Regions from separate parts of the Streptosporangium sp. NPDC048047 genome, predicted to be linked through region 3. Evidence: riboswitches for the same ligand, from Rfam matches in the RefSeq annotation. Region 3 holds a riboswitch; each other region holds the start of a gene.
The links. A riboswitch is a leader RNA that binds a small molecule or an ion and turns the genes downstream of it on or off. The one in region 3 is predicted to bind cobalamin.

Region 1 (5,115 bases), on a different contig from region 3:
CTCCAGGTGATGCCCTTCAGATTCGGCATGCACGCGGCCGAGGGGGGCGCGTTCAGCATCTTACGGTTTCCCGAGTCCGACCTGTCGGACGTCGTTTACGTCGAGCAGCTCTGGGGTGCCCTCTACCTGGACAAGCGTGAGGACGTCGACCCCTACCTCACGGCCATGGAGCAGCTGTGCGTGGAAAGCACCACGCCCGGGGGCACCGCCGAGATCCTCGGCGACCTTCTCGGAGAGATCTAAATGGAGAAGACCTACAACGGCATGCCCGCCACCGATCTGGCGGGAGCCAGGTGGCGCAAGAGCCGCTACAGCAACTCGACGGGCAACTGCGTCGAGCTGGCCGAGCTGTCGGACGGCAGCATCGCCGTCCGCAACTCGCGTTTCCCCGACGGCCCGGCCCTGATCTACACACGCGACGAGATCCGCGCCCTGGTACTCGGGGTGAAGGACGGGGAGTTCGACGGCCTCACCGTGTAACAGTGTTTTTACACCCGGCTCATCTGGTTAACCCGGTCGCGCCGGAGGCGTAACCGGGGACGCGGCCCGGGGGGCGAGAGTGGGTCCCACAGCTGATAGGGGGCTTCGACCGTGCTCGACCAGATGACCTTGTATCCCGTGGCCGACGACGTGCTGTTCGCACCGGGCGGGCGCGTCGTGATCCGCACCTACGGCGTGGCCTCGCCCGCCGGCCGGGACGGGACGCCCGCCCCGGTGTCCTACAGCACGTGGGTCACCGGGGTGCGCGACCAGCCCCGCTACTGGCGGTGGCGGCATTTCGAGGAAGCCCGCCGCGGCCACCGCGGCGTCATCGAATGGCTGACCGGCCGCGGACCGCAACCCGGCGCGGCGACCGTCCCCGCCGGCCCGGCGGTCTCCGGCGAACCGGGCCCCGCCGTTCCGAGGGTTCCCGCCGGACCGGTCCCCGCCACGGCGGCGGCCCCCGGCGGTCCGCTCCTCTAGCGGTGGGTCGTTCCGGCCGGGCGCGGCTCTAGAGCGGGGCGTTCCAGCTGAGCACGACCGGCTCGGCGTGCTCGTAGCCCAGCCGGGAGTAGGTGCCGGTGTCCAGCCGGAAGAGCCGGCCGTCGGTCGGAGGGAGATCCAGCCAGCGGGCGCACAGCACCCGCAGGTAGTGCCCGTGGGCCACCAGGGCCACCTCGCCCCCGGCGGCGCGGGCCCGGCCGATCACCCGGTCGGCGCGGGCGCCGACCTCCGCCGCGCTCTCGCCGGGATGGGCGGCGTCGCCGGGGACCACCCCGTCACGCCACAGGTACCAGCCGGGCCGGTCCTCGCGGATCACCGGAGTGGTGATCCCCTCGTACCCGCCGTAGTCCCACTCCCACAGGTCGGGATCGATCTCGTAGTCGGTGAGGCCGGCCAGCTCCGCCGTACGGCGGGCCCGCGCCGCGGGACTGACCAGCACCAGGTCGAAGGACCGCTCCGCGACCAGCCGGGCGAGCGCCCGCGCCTGGGCCTCCCCCCTCTCGGTGAGCGGAAGGTCCGTGCGCCCGGTGTGGCGGCCGTTCCGGCTCCACTCCGTCTCGCCGTGCCGTAGCAGGAACATCTCTCTCATATGTCACCCATCATGCCGGTACGGCCGGCGCGGCCGATCGGGTGCCCCTGCCACCCGGCGGAAACGCTCCCCGCGGGGCCGTCCGGTCCTTGCGCGTCCGGTCCCCTCCGCGCCCGATCCTTGCGTGTCCGGTTGATCCGCCATCCGATCCCTCCGGTTCAGCGGAGCGTCGAGACGGGTTCGGCGAAGCGTCGAGACCGGTTCGGCGGAGTGCCCCCGCCCGGCGGTGCACCCCGTGAGAGGCTGGGGGATGTGACGATATCTGTGGGCCTGGTGGGTGCCGGGCCGTGGGCCGAGAAGGTGCACGCGCCGATGCTGTCGGCCGGACCGCACACCCGCCTGACCGGCGTGTGGGCGCGGCGGCCCGGAGCGGCGGCCGGGTTCGGCGTCCCGGTCTTCGAGCGGATCGAGGAGCTGTTCGACAGCTGCGAGGCGGTCGCGTTCGCGGTGCCGCCCGCCGTACAGGCCGAGCTGGGCGTGCGCGCCGCCAAGGAGGGCAAGGCGCTGCTGCTGGAGAAGCCCCTCGCGGCCGACCTGGAGGGGGCCCGGCGGCTGGCGGACGCGGTCGCCGAGGCCGGGGTGCCCTCCCAGATGGTCCTCACCTGGCGTTACTCGCCGGCCACCAGGGCGTTCCTGGCCCGGGTCTCGGCGATCGAGCCCTTCGGCGGCAGGGCGGCCCACATCTCCGGCGCGCTGCTCGGCAGCGGTTTCACCAGCCCCTGGCGGCTGGAGCGCGGCGCGATCCTCGACGTCGGCCCGCACATGATCGACATGCTGGACGCCGCGCTCGGCCGGGTCACCGCGGTCCGCGCCCACGGCAACCCACGGGGCTGGGTCGGCCTGCTGCTGGAGCACGAGGGCGGCGCGGTCAGCGAGGCGTCGCTGTGCATGAGCGTGCCGGGCGACAAGCCGCCGGCCGCCGTCGAGGTCTACGGCAAGCTGGGCACGGAGGCCATGAACGGCGACCGGCTCGGCTCCGACGTCTTCTCGGTGATGCTCGCGGAGTTCGCCGAGGCCGTCCGCGGCGGGGGCGGCCACCCCCTCGACGCCGCCCACGGCCTGCGCCTTCAGGAGATCATCGCGGCGGCGGAGGAGCAGCTCACCCACGCCTGACGGGTCCGGCGCCGCGCCGCGCGACCCCGCCGGGGGAGTCCTCCGGGCGGCGCGAGGCGTGGCCGGGTGAGGGAAGGTTGACGGCGCGGGTCCTGCGGCCGGGCGGGGGAGGCCGGTCCGAGGGTCCCATGTCGCGGCTCCCCGGGGAATTGGTAACGTTTGCCCGACGCATAACGTGTAGCGAAGTCCGGTGTGAGTCCGGCGCTGTCCCGCAACTGTCATGGTCCCCATGGGGCCGAGCCAGGTCGCCTCCGTTGTGCCGACGTCGTCAGCCCTCGTGGAAAAGGGTGATCCGTCGCTTCTCGCGGGTCTCTCGGTTCCGGCAACTGAAAGGACCTCGGTTGAGGCCCGTACGCCCCGTTCTCGCCGGTGCCCTGCTCGGCATGCTGGCCCTGGCCGGATGCGGTCAGAACTCCCCCTCGTCCTCCTCGTCCCCCGCGGTCTCCTCGGGGGCGAGCTCCGCGCCCGCCGCCCAGGCGGCCGGGTTCCCCGTCACGGTCCAGGCCGGCAACGGCCCGGTCACCATCGCCAGGAAGCCCGAGCGCGTCGTCTCCCTGTCGCCCACCGCCACCGAGAGCCTGTTCGCCGTCGGCGCCGGGCCCCAGGTGGTCGCGGTGGACGACCAGTCCACCTACCCGGCCGAGGCCCCCAAGACCGACCTGTCGGGTTTCAAGCCGAACGCCGAGGCGATCATCGCCCAGAAGCCCGACCTGGTCGTGCTCGCCAACGACATCGACGGCATCGTCGCCAAGCTGGCCAAGGTCAAGGTCCCCGTCCTGCTGGAGCCCGCGGCCGCCAAGCTCGACGAGACCTACGACCAGATCGGCGACCTCGGCGCCGCCACCGGCAACAAGGCCAAGGCCGACGAGGTCGTGACCGGGATGCGCAAGCGGATCGACGAGCTGGCCGCCGCCGCGCCCAAGGACAAGAACCTCACCTACTACCACGAGCTGGACGCCACGCCCTACTCGGTGACGTCCAGCACGTTCCTCGGCCAGGTCTACGGGCTGTTCGGCCTGACCAACATCGCGGACAAGGCGCCCGACCCGGCCGGCGGCTACCCCAAGCTTTCCGCCGAGTTCGTCGCCCAGGCGGACCCCGACCTGGTGTTCCTGGCCGACACCAAGTGCTGCGCACAGACCGCGGCCACCCTCGCCAAGCGTCCCGGCTGGTCCAAGCTCTCCGCCGTCGGGAAGGACCGGGTCGTCGAGCTCGACGACGACATCGCCTCCCGCTGGGGGCCGCGCGTCGTGGACCTCGCCGAGAAGGTCGGCGAGGCCGTGCAGAAGGCCGCGACGGACTAGGTGACCCGCTCCGCCCGCCCCTCCGGCCTCCTCAGCCGCGACGCCCCCGACATGCCCGACAGTCCTGACGGTCCCGGTGTCCCGGCCGGACGGCCGGGACGTGCGGCCCGGCTCCGGCCGGCGGCGGCGCTGGCGGCGGTCGGGGTGCTCCTGGCGAGCGCCCTCGCCGCGTTCCTGGTCGGCGCCGCCGACATCCCGCCGGGGAAGGCGGCGCTGCAGCTGCTCGACTGGTTGCCGTTCGTCTCGGCCGACCCGGGGCTGGCGCCGGTCGAGCAGAGCCTGCTGTGGGAGCTGCGGCTGCCCAGGGTCCTGCTCGCCGCGGTCGTCGGCGGCCTGCTCGCCTCCGCCGGAGCCGCCTACCAGGGCGTCTTCCGCAACCCGCTGGCCGACCCGTACCTGCTGGGCGCCGCGGCGGGCGCCGGCTTGGCGACCACGGCGACGGTCGTGTTCACCAGGGGCGACGACCAGTCGCTGACCATCCCGGCGGCCGCGTTCGCCGGGGCCATCGGCGGCGTCGTGCTCGCCTACGCGCTGGGCAACGTCGCGGGCCGGGGCGGGGGAACCGCCACGCTCGTCCTGGCGGGCGTGGCCGTCACCTCCTTCCTCACCGCCATCCAGACCTTCCTGCAGCAGCTCCGGGTCGAGGAGCTGGAGCGCATCTACTCGTGGATCCTCGGCAACGTCGGCGGAGGCTGGAGTCAGCTGGCGCTGGTCGCCCCGTACGCGGCGGTCTCGGTGACGGTCATGCTGCTGCACGGCAGGCTGCTGGACGTCCTGTCCGTCGGCGACGACGAGGCCGCGAGCCTGGGACTCAACGTGGCCAGGGTCCGGTTCACCGTACTGCTCGCCGCCTCGCTGGCCACCGCCTCGGCGGTGGCGGTCAGCGGGCTGATCGGCTTCGTCGGCGTCGTGGTACCGCACGCGGTCCGGCGCCTCGCCGGAGGTTCCTACCGGATCGTCCTCCCGCTCTCGCTGCTCGGCGGCGGCGCCTTCCTAGTCCTCGCCGACCTGCTGGCCAGGACCGTGCTCGCCCCGGCCGAGCTGCCCATCGGCGTGGTGACCGCCTTCGTCGGCGCGCCGTTCTTCGTCGCCGTGCTCCGCGTGACCAAGAGGACGGACACATGA
Region 2 (5,115 bases), on a different contig from region 3:
GGTAGAGCGCCTTCAGGTCGCCGGGGACGCCGGGGACGTCCTGGACCGAGCCGTCGGCCCGCTTGATCGCGTCGCGGACCTGCGGGGTCCACAGGCCGCGCTCGGTGAGGTCGCGGACCAGGTAGCGGTTGACCTGGAGGAACTCCCCCGAGAGGGTCTCGCGCTTGAAGACGTTGGAGACCTGTGGCTCGATGCACTCGTAGCAGCCGGCGATGGAGGCGATGGTCGCGGTGGGCGCGATCGCGACCATGAGCGAGTTGCGCAGGCCCGTCCCGGCGATCCTGGCCCGCAGCGCCGCCCACTCCGCCGACCGTCCGGCGCCGTAGTGGTCGGGGTGCAGCACGCCGCGGGCGGCGCGGGTCTCGTCGTAGGAGGGGTGGCGGCCCCGCTCGACGGCCAGGTCGGAGGAGGTGGCGTAGGCGGCGAGCGCGATCTCCTCGGAGATCCGGGTGGACAGCTCCAGCGCCTCCGGGGAGTCGAACGGCAGCCGCAGCGTGAAGAACACGTCGGCCAGGCCCATCACGCCCAGCCCGATCGGCCGCCACCTGCGGTTGGCGGCCTCGGCCTCGGGGGTCGGGTAGAAGCCCAGGTCGATCGTGCGGTCCAGGAACCCTACGGCGGTGCGGACGGTGGAGCGCAGCCGCTCCCAGTCCATCCGCCCGCCGTCGAGGTGGGCGGCCAGGTTGATCGACCCGAGGTTGCACACGGCGGTCTCGGCGTCGCCGGTGACCTCCAGGATCTCGGTGCAGAGGTTCGACAGGTGGATGACGTTCCCGGGGAGGGCCGTCTGGTTGGAGGTGCGGTTGGCGGCGTCCTTGAAGGTCATCCAGCCGTTGCCGGTCTGGGCGAGGGTGCGCATCATCCGGCCGTACAAGGCGCGGGCCGGGACCTGGCGGACGTACCGGCCCTCGGCCTCGGCGGCGCGGTAGGCCGCGTCGAACGCCTCGCCGTACAGGTCGGTGAGGTACGGGACCTCCTTGGGGTCGAACAGCGACCAGGTGCCGTCGGCCTCGACACGGCGCATGAACTCGTCGGGGATCCAGTTGGCGAGGTTGAGGTTGTGCGTGCGGCGCGACTCCTCACCTGTGTTGTCGCGCAGCTCCAGGAAGTCCTCGATGTCGGCGTGCCAGGTCTCCAGGTAGACGCAGGCCGCGCCCTTGCGGCGGCCGCCCTGGTTGACCGCGGCGACGCTCGAGTCCAGGGTGCGCAGCCACGGCACGACGCCGTTGGAGTGGCCGTTGGTGCCGCGGATCAGCGAGCCGCGTGAGCGGATCCGGGTCCAGGAGACGCCGATGCCCCCGGCGTACTTCGACAGCCGCGCGATCTGCCCGTACCGCTCGTAGATCGCCTCCAGCTCGTCGCGGGGCGAGTCGAGCAGGAAGCAGGAGGACAGCTGGGGGCGGCGGGAGCCGGAGTTGAACAGGGTGGGCGAGCTGGGCAGGTAGGACAGGGTGGACATGAGGCGGTACAGCTCGGCGGCCTCCTCCACCGTCTCCGACAGGCCGCACGCCACCCGCAGGAAGAAGTGCTGCGGGCGCTCCAGCACGCCGCGGGTCTCGGGGTGGCGCAGCAGGTAGCGGTCGTAGACCGTGCGCAGGCCGAAGTACTCGAACCGGGCGTCGGCGGCGTCGTCGACGAGGCCGTCCAGCTCGGCGGCGTGCGCCGCGACGAAGGCGGCCAGGCCGTCCTGCAGCAGCCCGGCGGCGTGGGCGGCGGCGACGGACCCGGCGAAGGTCCGCACGCCGTGGGCGGCGGCCTCGTCGGCGATCAGCCCGGCCAGCAGGCCGGCGGCGACCCTGGAGTTCTCCGGATCGGCGACCACCCGGGCGGCGGCCTCCTCGATGGCCAGCCGGCGGCCGGCCAGATCCTCGCGTGCCTGCCCGGTCCCCTCGGCTGTCTCGGCTGCCTCGGTCACGATCGGTGCCACGTGCTTCCTCCTGGCGTGCTCGGTGCTCTTCCCGTAGGGCTCCCGCCGGGTCAAGGGCACGCGTCGGAGAACGGTTCACGGGCATGCCGGACCGCCTCGTCCGCGGGCCCACCCTCGAGGCCCTGGACATCTGTGCCGGGAGAGGCGGCCGCGCCGCGCGCCCCGGGCCGCCTCACGCGGCCCCGGCACCCGGCCCGGTCCCCTTCTCCCGTCTTTCCCGTCGCCGGCAGGTCTTCGGACTCACGGGCGCCTGGCGCATGCCTACTGGCCGTCGCTTCCCGGGCGCATGGCCCAGTGCTCCTGACGGCGGTCGTTCCCGTTCACCGCTGCGGGGCAGCCCCGGATTCGCACCGGGTTCCCTCTTGCCTCGCCTTCACGCGGAAGGCGAGCCGGCAACGACGAGGATCCTACATGTAGTGGCTTCGGACGCAACTACCCCAACAGGTTGTGGCGAAGGCTTTGAGCAAACCGAGATCACGGAGCACGTCACGGGCCCGGCCGGTCTCGCCGGACAGCCACTGGCGGAAGTCGTCGCCGCTGAGGTAGATCCGGCTCCAGCCCCCGGCCTCGCACAGGGACCGCCAGCGCGGCGAGGCGTCGAGGGCGTCGCACAGGGCCACGGCCCGGTCCCGGTCGTCCGGGCTCATGCCCCGCGGGCCGAACACCCCGCACCAGTCGGTGTACTCCAGCCGGACGTCCATCTCCATCAGCGTCGGCGCGTCGATCCCGGGGAGCCGCTCGGCGGAGGAGACCACCAGCGGCCGCAGGCGGCCGGCGGCGATCTCGCGCGTGAAGGAGCGCGCCGAGCCCAGGATCGCGCCCACCCGGCCGTCGCGGAGCGCCTCGACGGCGTCGGCGGCGGTGGGATACCCGGCGTACTGCAGCAGCCGGGCGTCCGCCCCGAGGCATTTGGCGATCATGCCGTAGAGCACGTGGTCGGAGCCGCCCTCCAGGCGCCCGCCCATCACCAGCCCGCCCGGGTCGCGGCGCAGCAACGCGGCGAGGTCCTCGAAGGAGCGCAGACGGGAGCCGGGCAGGACGATCAGGGCCGCCCAGTCGCCGGCCAGCCGGGCCAGCGGGGTGGTGGAGTCGACCACGGCGGCGGTGTCGGCGATCTCCGCCCCGGCCACCGCGGGCATCCCGGCGAGGAGCAGCCTCCCATCCCGGGAGAACGGCTCGCGGGAGAGCGGGTCGCGGACGGACCGCTCACGGGACGACGGCCCGGACGGCGCCCCGGACCGCGACCCGTACGGTGTCCCGGACGGCGATCCGTAGGGCGCCCCATGGGAGGCGAGCGCCTCCAGGGCGGCGCCCGCCGGGCCGCCCGGACGGTTCTCCACCCCGGCCGCCCGCGCCAGCCCCTCGGCGCCCGCGACGGCCGCCATGCCGCGGGCGAGGGGATCCCAGCCGTGCCCGCGGGCGGCGGGCACGATGAGGGTCAGCATGGCGGTGAACGGCCTGTCCGGACCGCCGCAGCCGCCGCAGCAGCCGAGGACGGCGAGCCCGGCGGCGAACGAGAAGAACCGCCTGCGGTGCACGACGCGCCCTCCCCCCGAGACCCCCGATACCTCAGGTTACACCTATGTCACTTTCTGTGACATATGGCGGTCTCGCCGGGAGGAGGGACGGCAGGCTCACTCCACGGTGACGCTCTTGGCGAGGTTACGGGGCTTGTCGACGTCGCGGCCCAGCGCCACGGCGGCGTGGTAGGCCAGCAGCTGGAGCGGGATCGTCAGCAGGATCGGGTCCAGCTCGATCTCGTTCTTCGGCACCACCACGCAGTCGTCGGCCAGCTTCGGGTCCGCCGTACGGTGCCCGACCATGAGCACCCGGCCGCCGCGCGCCCGGATCTCGCCCAGGGTGGTGAGGTTCTTGTCCAGCAGCTCGTCGTCGGGGACGATCGCCACGGTCGGCGTCTCCGGGCCGATCAGCGCCAGCGGCCCGTGCTTGAGCTCGCTGGCCGGGTAGGCCTCGGCGTGCACGTAGGAGATCTCCTTGAGCTTCTGCGCGCCCTCGCGGGCCACCGGGTAGCCGCGGACCCGGCCCACGAACATCATGCTCGCCGTATCGGCGTACTTGGCCGCCAGCTCCTTGATCTGGGGTTCCAGCGCGAGGATCTCCTCGATCTGGCCGGGCAGCCGCCGCAGGCCCTCGCAGACGCGGCGGCCGTCGGCCGGGGACAGGTCGCGTACCCGGCCCAGGTGCAGCGCGAGCAGCGCGAACGCCACCGCGGTCGAGGTGAACGCCTTGGTGCTGGCCACCGACACCTCGGGACCCGCGTGCAGGTACAGGCCGCCGTCGCACTCGCGGGCGATCGCGCTGCCCACGGTGTTGACGATGCCGAGCACCCGCCCGCCCTTGCGCTTGAGCTCCTGGACGGCGGCGAGGGTGTCGTAGGTCTCCCCCGACTGGCTGATCGCCACGTACAGGGTGTCGGGCTCCACCACGGGGCTGCGGTAGCGGAACTCGCTGGCCGGCTCGGCGTCGGCCGGGATGCGCGCCAGCTCCTCGATGAGCTGGGCGCCGATCTGGCCGGAGTAGTAGGCGGACCCGCAGCCGATGATCTTCACGCGGCGGAACGACCGGCTCTCCCGCGCGTCCATGTTGAGGCCGCCCAGGTGGGCGATGTGGAAGCGGTCGTCGAGGCGGCCGCGCAGCGTGCGGGCCACCGTCTCGGGCTGCTCGGAGATCTCCTTGAGCAGGTAGTGCTCGTAGCCGCCGGTGTCGTAGTGCCCGGCCTCCCAGTCGACGGTCAGCGGCTCCTTGGCGGTCTCCCGCGCGTCGCCGCCGAAGGTGGTGAAGCCGTCGGCCCGCAGCACCGCGAGCTCGCCGTCCTCCAGGTGGACCACCTGGCGGGTGTAGCGGACCAGGGCCGCGACGTCGGAGGCGGCGAACATCTCCTTCTCGCCGATGCCCAGCACGATCGGGCTGCCGTTGCGGGCCACGACCACCTCGCCGAGCCGCCGGGCGTCGATCACCGCGATGCCGTAGGTGCCGACGATCCGCTTGAGCGCGGTGCGGACCGCCTCCTCCAGCGAGTCGGACTCCTCGACGGTGCGGGCGATCAGGTGCGCCAGCACCTCGGTGTCGGTCTCGGAGACGAAGACCGCGCCGTCGGCCTCCAGTTTGGCGCGCAGCTCGTCGGCGTTCTCGATGACGCCGTTGTGCACGACCGCGACGCGCTCGTC
Region 3 (5,115 bases):
CGTCCTCCTCCAGCCCGGCGACGAGCCGTACGGCGTCGTCGATCAGGACGACCACGTGCGGGAAGGCGTCGCGGAAGAAGCCGCTGATGCGCACCGTCACGTCGATCCGGGGACGGCCCAGCTCCTCCAGCGGAACCGGTTCCAGACCGGTGACGCGCCTGGACGCCTCGTCCCACCGGGGCCGTACGCCGAGCAGGGCGAGGACCTCGGCCACGTCGTCGCCCGCCGTGCGCATGGCGCTGGTGCCCCACACCGACAGGCCCACCGAGCGCGGCCACTCGCCGTGGTCGGCGCGGTAGCGCTCAAGCAGCGAGTCGGCCATGGCCTGCCCGGTCTCCCAGGCGAGCCTGCTGGGCACCGCGCGCGGATCGACGGAGTAGAAGTTGCGCCCGGTCGGCAGCACGTTGACCAGGCCGCGCAGCGGCGAACCGCTGGGCCCGGCGGGCACATAGCCGCCGTCGAGGGCGTGCAGCACATGGTCGATCTCGTCCGTCGTACGGCTCAGCCGGGGCACGACCTCGGTGGCCGCGAACTCCAGGACGCGGGTGACGAGCGGGACGCGGTCCCCGGCCCCGGCGTCCACGCTCCCGGCGTCCACGCTCCCGACGCCCGCGGTGCCGACGCCCGCGGCTCCGGCATTCGCGGTGCCGCCGCCCGCGGTCCCGGCGGCGGTGGAGCCGGTGGACAGGACGTCGGCGGATCCGAGCACGGCGCGCGCCACCTCGGCGGCGGCGGCCGGGTGCCAGCCGCGCTCCTCCATCGTCTCGACGAGCGTCCTGGCCACCGCCTCGACGCGGTCCACCTCACCCAGCGCGGCGCTGCCGTCCTCGGCGAGCCCGAGCGCCTCGCGCAGGCCGGGCAGCGTCCGCGCGCCCGCCCACATCTGCCGGGCGCGCAGCATCGCCAGCACCAGGTCCACCCGCGCCGGGCCCTCGGGGGCCTGGCCGAGCACGTGGAGGCCGTCGCGGATCTGCGCGTCCTTGACCTCGCAGAGCCAGCCGTCGACGTGCAGCAGGAAGTCGTCGAACTCGGCGTCGTGCGGCCGGTCGGTCAGGCCCAGGTCGTGGTCGAGCCTGGCCGCCTGGATCAGCGTCCAGATCTGCGCCCTGACGGCGGGGAGCTTGGCCGGGTCCATGGCGGCGATGGAGGCGTGCTCGTCGAGCAGCTGCTCCAGCCGGGCGATGTCGCCGTAGGTCTCGGCCCTGGCCATGGGCGGCACCAGGTGGTCGACCAGGACGGCGTGCGCCCGCCGCTTGGCCTGGGTGCCCTCGCCCGGGTCGTTGACCAGGAACGGATAGATGAGCGGCAGGTCGCCGAGCGCGGCGTCGGTGCCGCAGGAGGCGGACATGCCCGCGGACTTGCCCGGCAGCCATTCCAGGTTGCCGTGCTTGCCGACGTGCACCATGGCGTGCGCGCCGAAGGACGACGACAGCCAGCGGTAGGCCGCCAGGTAGTGGTGACTCGGCGGCAGGTCGGGGTCGTGGTAGATCGCGATCGGGTTCTCACCGAAGCCGCGCGGCGGCTGCACCATCACGACCACGTTCCCGGAGCGCAGCGCGGCCAGCACGATGTCGCCCTCGTGCACGAACAGCTCACCGGGGGGCGGCCCCCAGTGGCGCTCCATCCCCTCGCGCAGGTCCCCGGGAAGGGTGGCGTACCACTCCGCGTAGTCGGCGGCGGCGATGCGGATCGGGTTGCCCGCGAGCTGCTCCTCGCTCAGCCAGTCGGGGTCCTGGCCCCCGGCGGCGATCAGGGCGTGGATCAGCGCGTCGCCGTCCTGTTCGGCCACCCCCGGGAACCCCTCGCCCAGGTCGTAGCCCGCCTCGGCGAGGCGGGCGAGCAGGCGCACGGTGCTGGCGGGGGTGTCGAGGCCGACGGCGTTGCCGACGCGCGAGTGCTTGGTCGGGTAGGCCGACAGCATCACCACCAGGCGACGCCCGGCGGGCGGGGTACGGCGCAGCAGGCCGTGCCGTACGGCGATGCCGGCCACCCGGGCGGCCCGCTCGGGGTCGGCGACGTAGACGGTCAGGCCGTCGGGGTCGATCTCCTTGAAGGAGAACGGCACGGTGATGATCCGGCCGTCGAACTCCGGGATCGCCACCTGCGAGGCCGCGTCCAGCGGGGAGAGGCCGTCGTCGTTCTCCTCCCACGCCTTCCGGCTGCTCGTCAGGCAGAGACCCTGCAGGATCGGGACGTCGAGCCGGGCGAGCGCGCCGACGTCCCAGGCCCCGTCGTCGCCGCCCGCGCCGGCCGCCGCCGGGTTGGAGCCGCCCGCCGCCAGCACGGTGACGACCAGCGCGTCGGCCCGGCGCAGCGTTTCGAGCAGGCCGGGCTCCGCCGTGCGGAGCGAGGAGCAGAAGACCGGGAGCGCCCGGCCGCCCGCGGCCTCGACGGCCCGGCACAGGGACTCGACGAAGGCGGTGTTGCCCGCCATGTGGTGGGCCCGGTAGTAGAGCACCCCGATCACCGGACCGGTCGTGTCCGCCGCCTCGCGCTCCAGCGGACCCCAGGCCGGGGCCGGCAGGGGCGGTTCGAAGCCCCGGCCGGTCAGCAGCACGGTGTCGGTCAGGAAGGCGTGCAGCTCGGCCAGGTTGGCGGGGCCTCCGTGGGCCAGGTAGGAGTGCGCCTGCGCGCAGACGCCGCCGCTGACGGTGGACAGCTCCATCAGTTCGGCGTCGGGGGCCTGCTCGCCGCCCAGGACGACGACCGGCCGGGGCCCGGCCAGCAGCGCGTCGAGGCCCTCCTCCCAGGCGCGGCGCCCGCCCAGCAGGCGCACCACGACCAGGTCGGCGCCCTCCACGAGGCCGGGGACGTCGTCGGCCAGGAGCCTGGCGGGGTTGCCGAGCCGGTAGCCGGCGCCGCTGGCCCTCGCGCTCAGCAGGTCGGTGTCGGACGTCGACAGCAAAAGGACTGTGGGCACGGGGATGTCCTCCCTCGGGGTCCTCGCCCCGGTCGCGGGTGTCGCGGCGGCCGGAGTCTCCTGGCTCCCGGATCGACGCTCACCCCGGCCTTCCCTGTGACAGTGGCCTGCGGTGGGGTTCGCTCCCCGGTGACAGTGGCGGGACCGCGCCGGACTCACACCGGCTTCCTCCTGACCTTCGCCTCCGGCAAGCCTATGACGGGAGATCCGCCATGACCATCCACGACTTCCCCCCGGACGGCCGCACCGGACGGACCCGCCCGGACGAGCCGCCACGCCTTGACGGACCGCCACGCCTTGACGGACCGCCACGCCTTGACGGACCGCCACGCCCTGACGGACCGCCACGCCCTGACAGACGGGCGCGTCCCGGTGGGCGAGCACGTCCCGACGCCTGCCCGGGGACGGTCCAGGTGCACCAGGCCGCCGACGGTCCGCTGGCCCGGGTGCGCACGCCGGGCGGCATCCTCACCACGCCGCAGCTGCGGGAGCTGGCCCGCTGCGCCCGCGACCTCGGCTCCGGGGTGATCGAGCTGACCTCGCGAGCCAACGTGCAGGTGCGGGGCCTGCGCGACCCCGCCGCCTTCGCCGCGCGGATCGCGGAGGCCGGGCTGCGGCCCTCGGACACGCACGAGCGGGTGCGCAACATCGTCGCCGCGCCGTCGGTGGCCGGCGCGCTCGTGGCCGAGCTGGACCGGTCCCTGTGCGCCCGGCCGGAACTGGCCGGGCTGCCCGGCCGGTTCCTTTTCGCGCTGGGCGGCACCGGGCTGCCCGTCGACGCGGCCTCCGTCGACGGCCGGCTGCTGCTGGCCGGGTACGAGGTGGACGGCGTGCCGGGCACGGTCGACGGCCTGCTGGAGGCGGCGGCGGCCTTCCTGCGGCTGCGTACCGACGAGTGGCGCGTCTCCGAGCTGGCGGACGGCCCGGCGAGGATCGCCGCCGAGCTGGGCGGGACGGCGGGCGCGTACCGGCCGCCCCTCCCTCCGGAGCGGCCCGCCGGACTGGTGGAGGCACTGGTGCCGCTGGGCCGTCTCACTCCCGAACAGGCCCTGGCGCTCGCCGGCCTCGCCGAGCGGGCTTCGACGCCCGCCCGCTTCACCGAGCGGACCCCGGCACGCACCGGTCCCGCCGAGCGGCCTCCGGCGCCGCCGATGCCCGGGTGGCCCGTCGCGCACCCCGGCCCCGCCGGGCGGGTCACCGGACCCCCCGACGCCGAGGTGCGGCTGTCGCCCCGCCGTACCGTCTTCGTCGCGGACCGCCCCGGCGTCGGCGGCGCGCTGGAGGCGGCCGGGCTCATCACCGACCCGGACTCCCCCTGGACGGGCGTGACCGCCTGCGCGGGACGGCCCGGATGCGCCAAGGCCCTGGCCGACGTGCGGGCCGACGCCGCACGCTGGGTGCCCCGGCGTCACACGGAGCTGCCCGTGCACTGGGCGGGCTGCGAGCGGCAGTGCGGGCTGCCGCCCGGCCGGGTCGTGCGGATGGTCGCCACCGCCGACGGATACGAGGAAAGGCATCAGTGACCGACTACATACGCGACGGCGCCGAGATCTACCGGCTGTCGTTCGCCACGATCCGCGCCGAGAGCGACCTGGACGGCCTGCCGCCCGAGGTCGCCCGGGTGGCGGTACGGATGATCCATGCCTGCGGCATGACCGACCTGGTGCGCGACCTGGACTGGTCGCCCGGGGCGGTCGTCCGGGCCGAGCGGGCGCTGCGCACGGGCGCGCCCGTGCTCTGCGACGCCATGATGGTCGCCTCCGGCGTGACGCGCCGCCGTCTCCCCGCGGGCAACGAGGTCGTCTGCACGCTCGGCGACCCGCGCGTCCCGGAGCTGGCCGAACGCCTGGGCACCACGCGCAGCGCCGCCGCCCTGGAGCTGTGGCGGGACCGGCTGGAGGGCTCCGTGGTCGCGATCGGCAACGCGCCCACGGCGCTGTTCCGCCTGCTGGAGCTGGTCGCCGAGGGGGCGGGACGCCCGGCGGCGGTGCTGGGGATCCCGGTCGGCTTCGTCGGCGCGGCCGAGTCCAAGCGGGCGCTGGCCGACAGCGACCTCGAACACCTGGTGGTGCACGGCCGCCGCGGCGGCAGTGCGATGACGGCGGCGGCGGTCAACGCCATCGCGAGCGAAACGGAGTGAGTCACATGTCGGGACGCCTGTACGGCGTCGGCCTCGGGCCCGGCGACCCCGAACT

Region 1: it holds a riboswitch for cobalamin, as region 3 does, so the genes downstream of both, AB0D67_RS01610 (ABC transporter substrate-binding protein) here and cobN (cobaltochelatase subunit CobN) in region 3, are expected to answer to the same signal.
Region 2: it holds a riboswitch for cobalamin, as region 3 does, so the genes downstream of both, AB0D67_RS18245 (ribonucleoside-diphosphate reductase subunit alpha) here and cobN (cobaltochelatase subunit CobN) in region 3, are expected to answer to the same signal.

Annotation. Positions count from the first base shown of each region.
Region 1 is NZ_JBEZNH010000001.1:345,899-351,013, forward strand. It holds gene AB0D67_RS01585 (helix-turn-helix transcriptional regulator) at 1-243, shown strand, start outside; gene AB0D67_RS01590 (DUF397 domain-containing protein) at 244-480, shown strand; gene AB0D67_RS01595 (hypothetical protein) at 604-963, shown strand; gene AB0D67_RS01600 (histidine phosphatase family protein) at 992-1,573, opposite strand; gene AB0D67_RS01605 (Gfo/Idh/MocA family oxidoreductase) at 1,826-2,686, shown strand; cobalamin riboswitch at 2,825-2,958, shown strand; gene AB0D67_RS01610 (ABC transporter substrate-binding protein) at 3,028-3,990, shown strand; gene AB0D67_RS01615 (iron ABC transporter permease) at 3,991-5,115, shown strand; gene AB0D67_RS01620 (ABC transporter ATP-binding protein) at 5,112-5,115, shown strand, end outside.
Region 2 is NZ_JBEZNH010000018.1:112,789-117,903, reverse strand. It holds gene AB0D67_RS18245 (ribonucleoside-diphosphate reductase subunit alpha) at 1-1,927, opposite strand, end outside; cobalamin riboswitch at 2,135-2,336, opposite strand; gene AB0D67_RS18240 (tripartite tricarboxylate transporter substrate-binding protein) at 2,335-3,465, opposite strand; gene glmS (glutamine--fructose-6-phosphate transaminase (isomerizing)) at 3,562-5,115, opposite strand, start outside.
Region 3 is NZ_JBEZNH010000032.1:14,431-19,545, forward strand. It holds gene cobN (cobaltochelatase subunit CobN) at 1-2,920, opposite strand, end outside; cobalamin riboswitch at 2,974-3,093, opposite strand; gene AB0D67_RS24715 (precorrin-3B synthase) at 3,334-4,443, shown strand; gene AB0D67_RS24720 (precorrin-8X methylmutase) at 4,440-5,060, shown strand; gene AB0D67_RS24725 (precorrin-2 C(20)-methyltransferase) at 5,066-5,115, shown strand, end outside.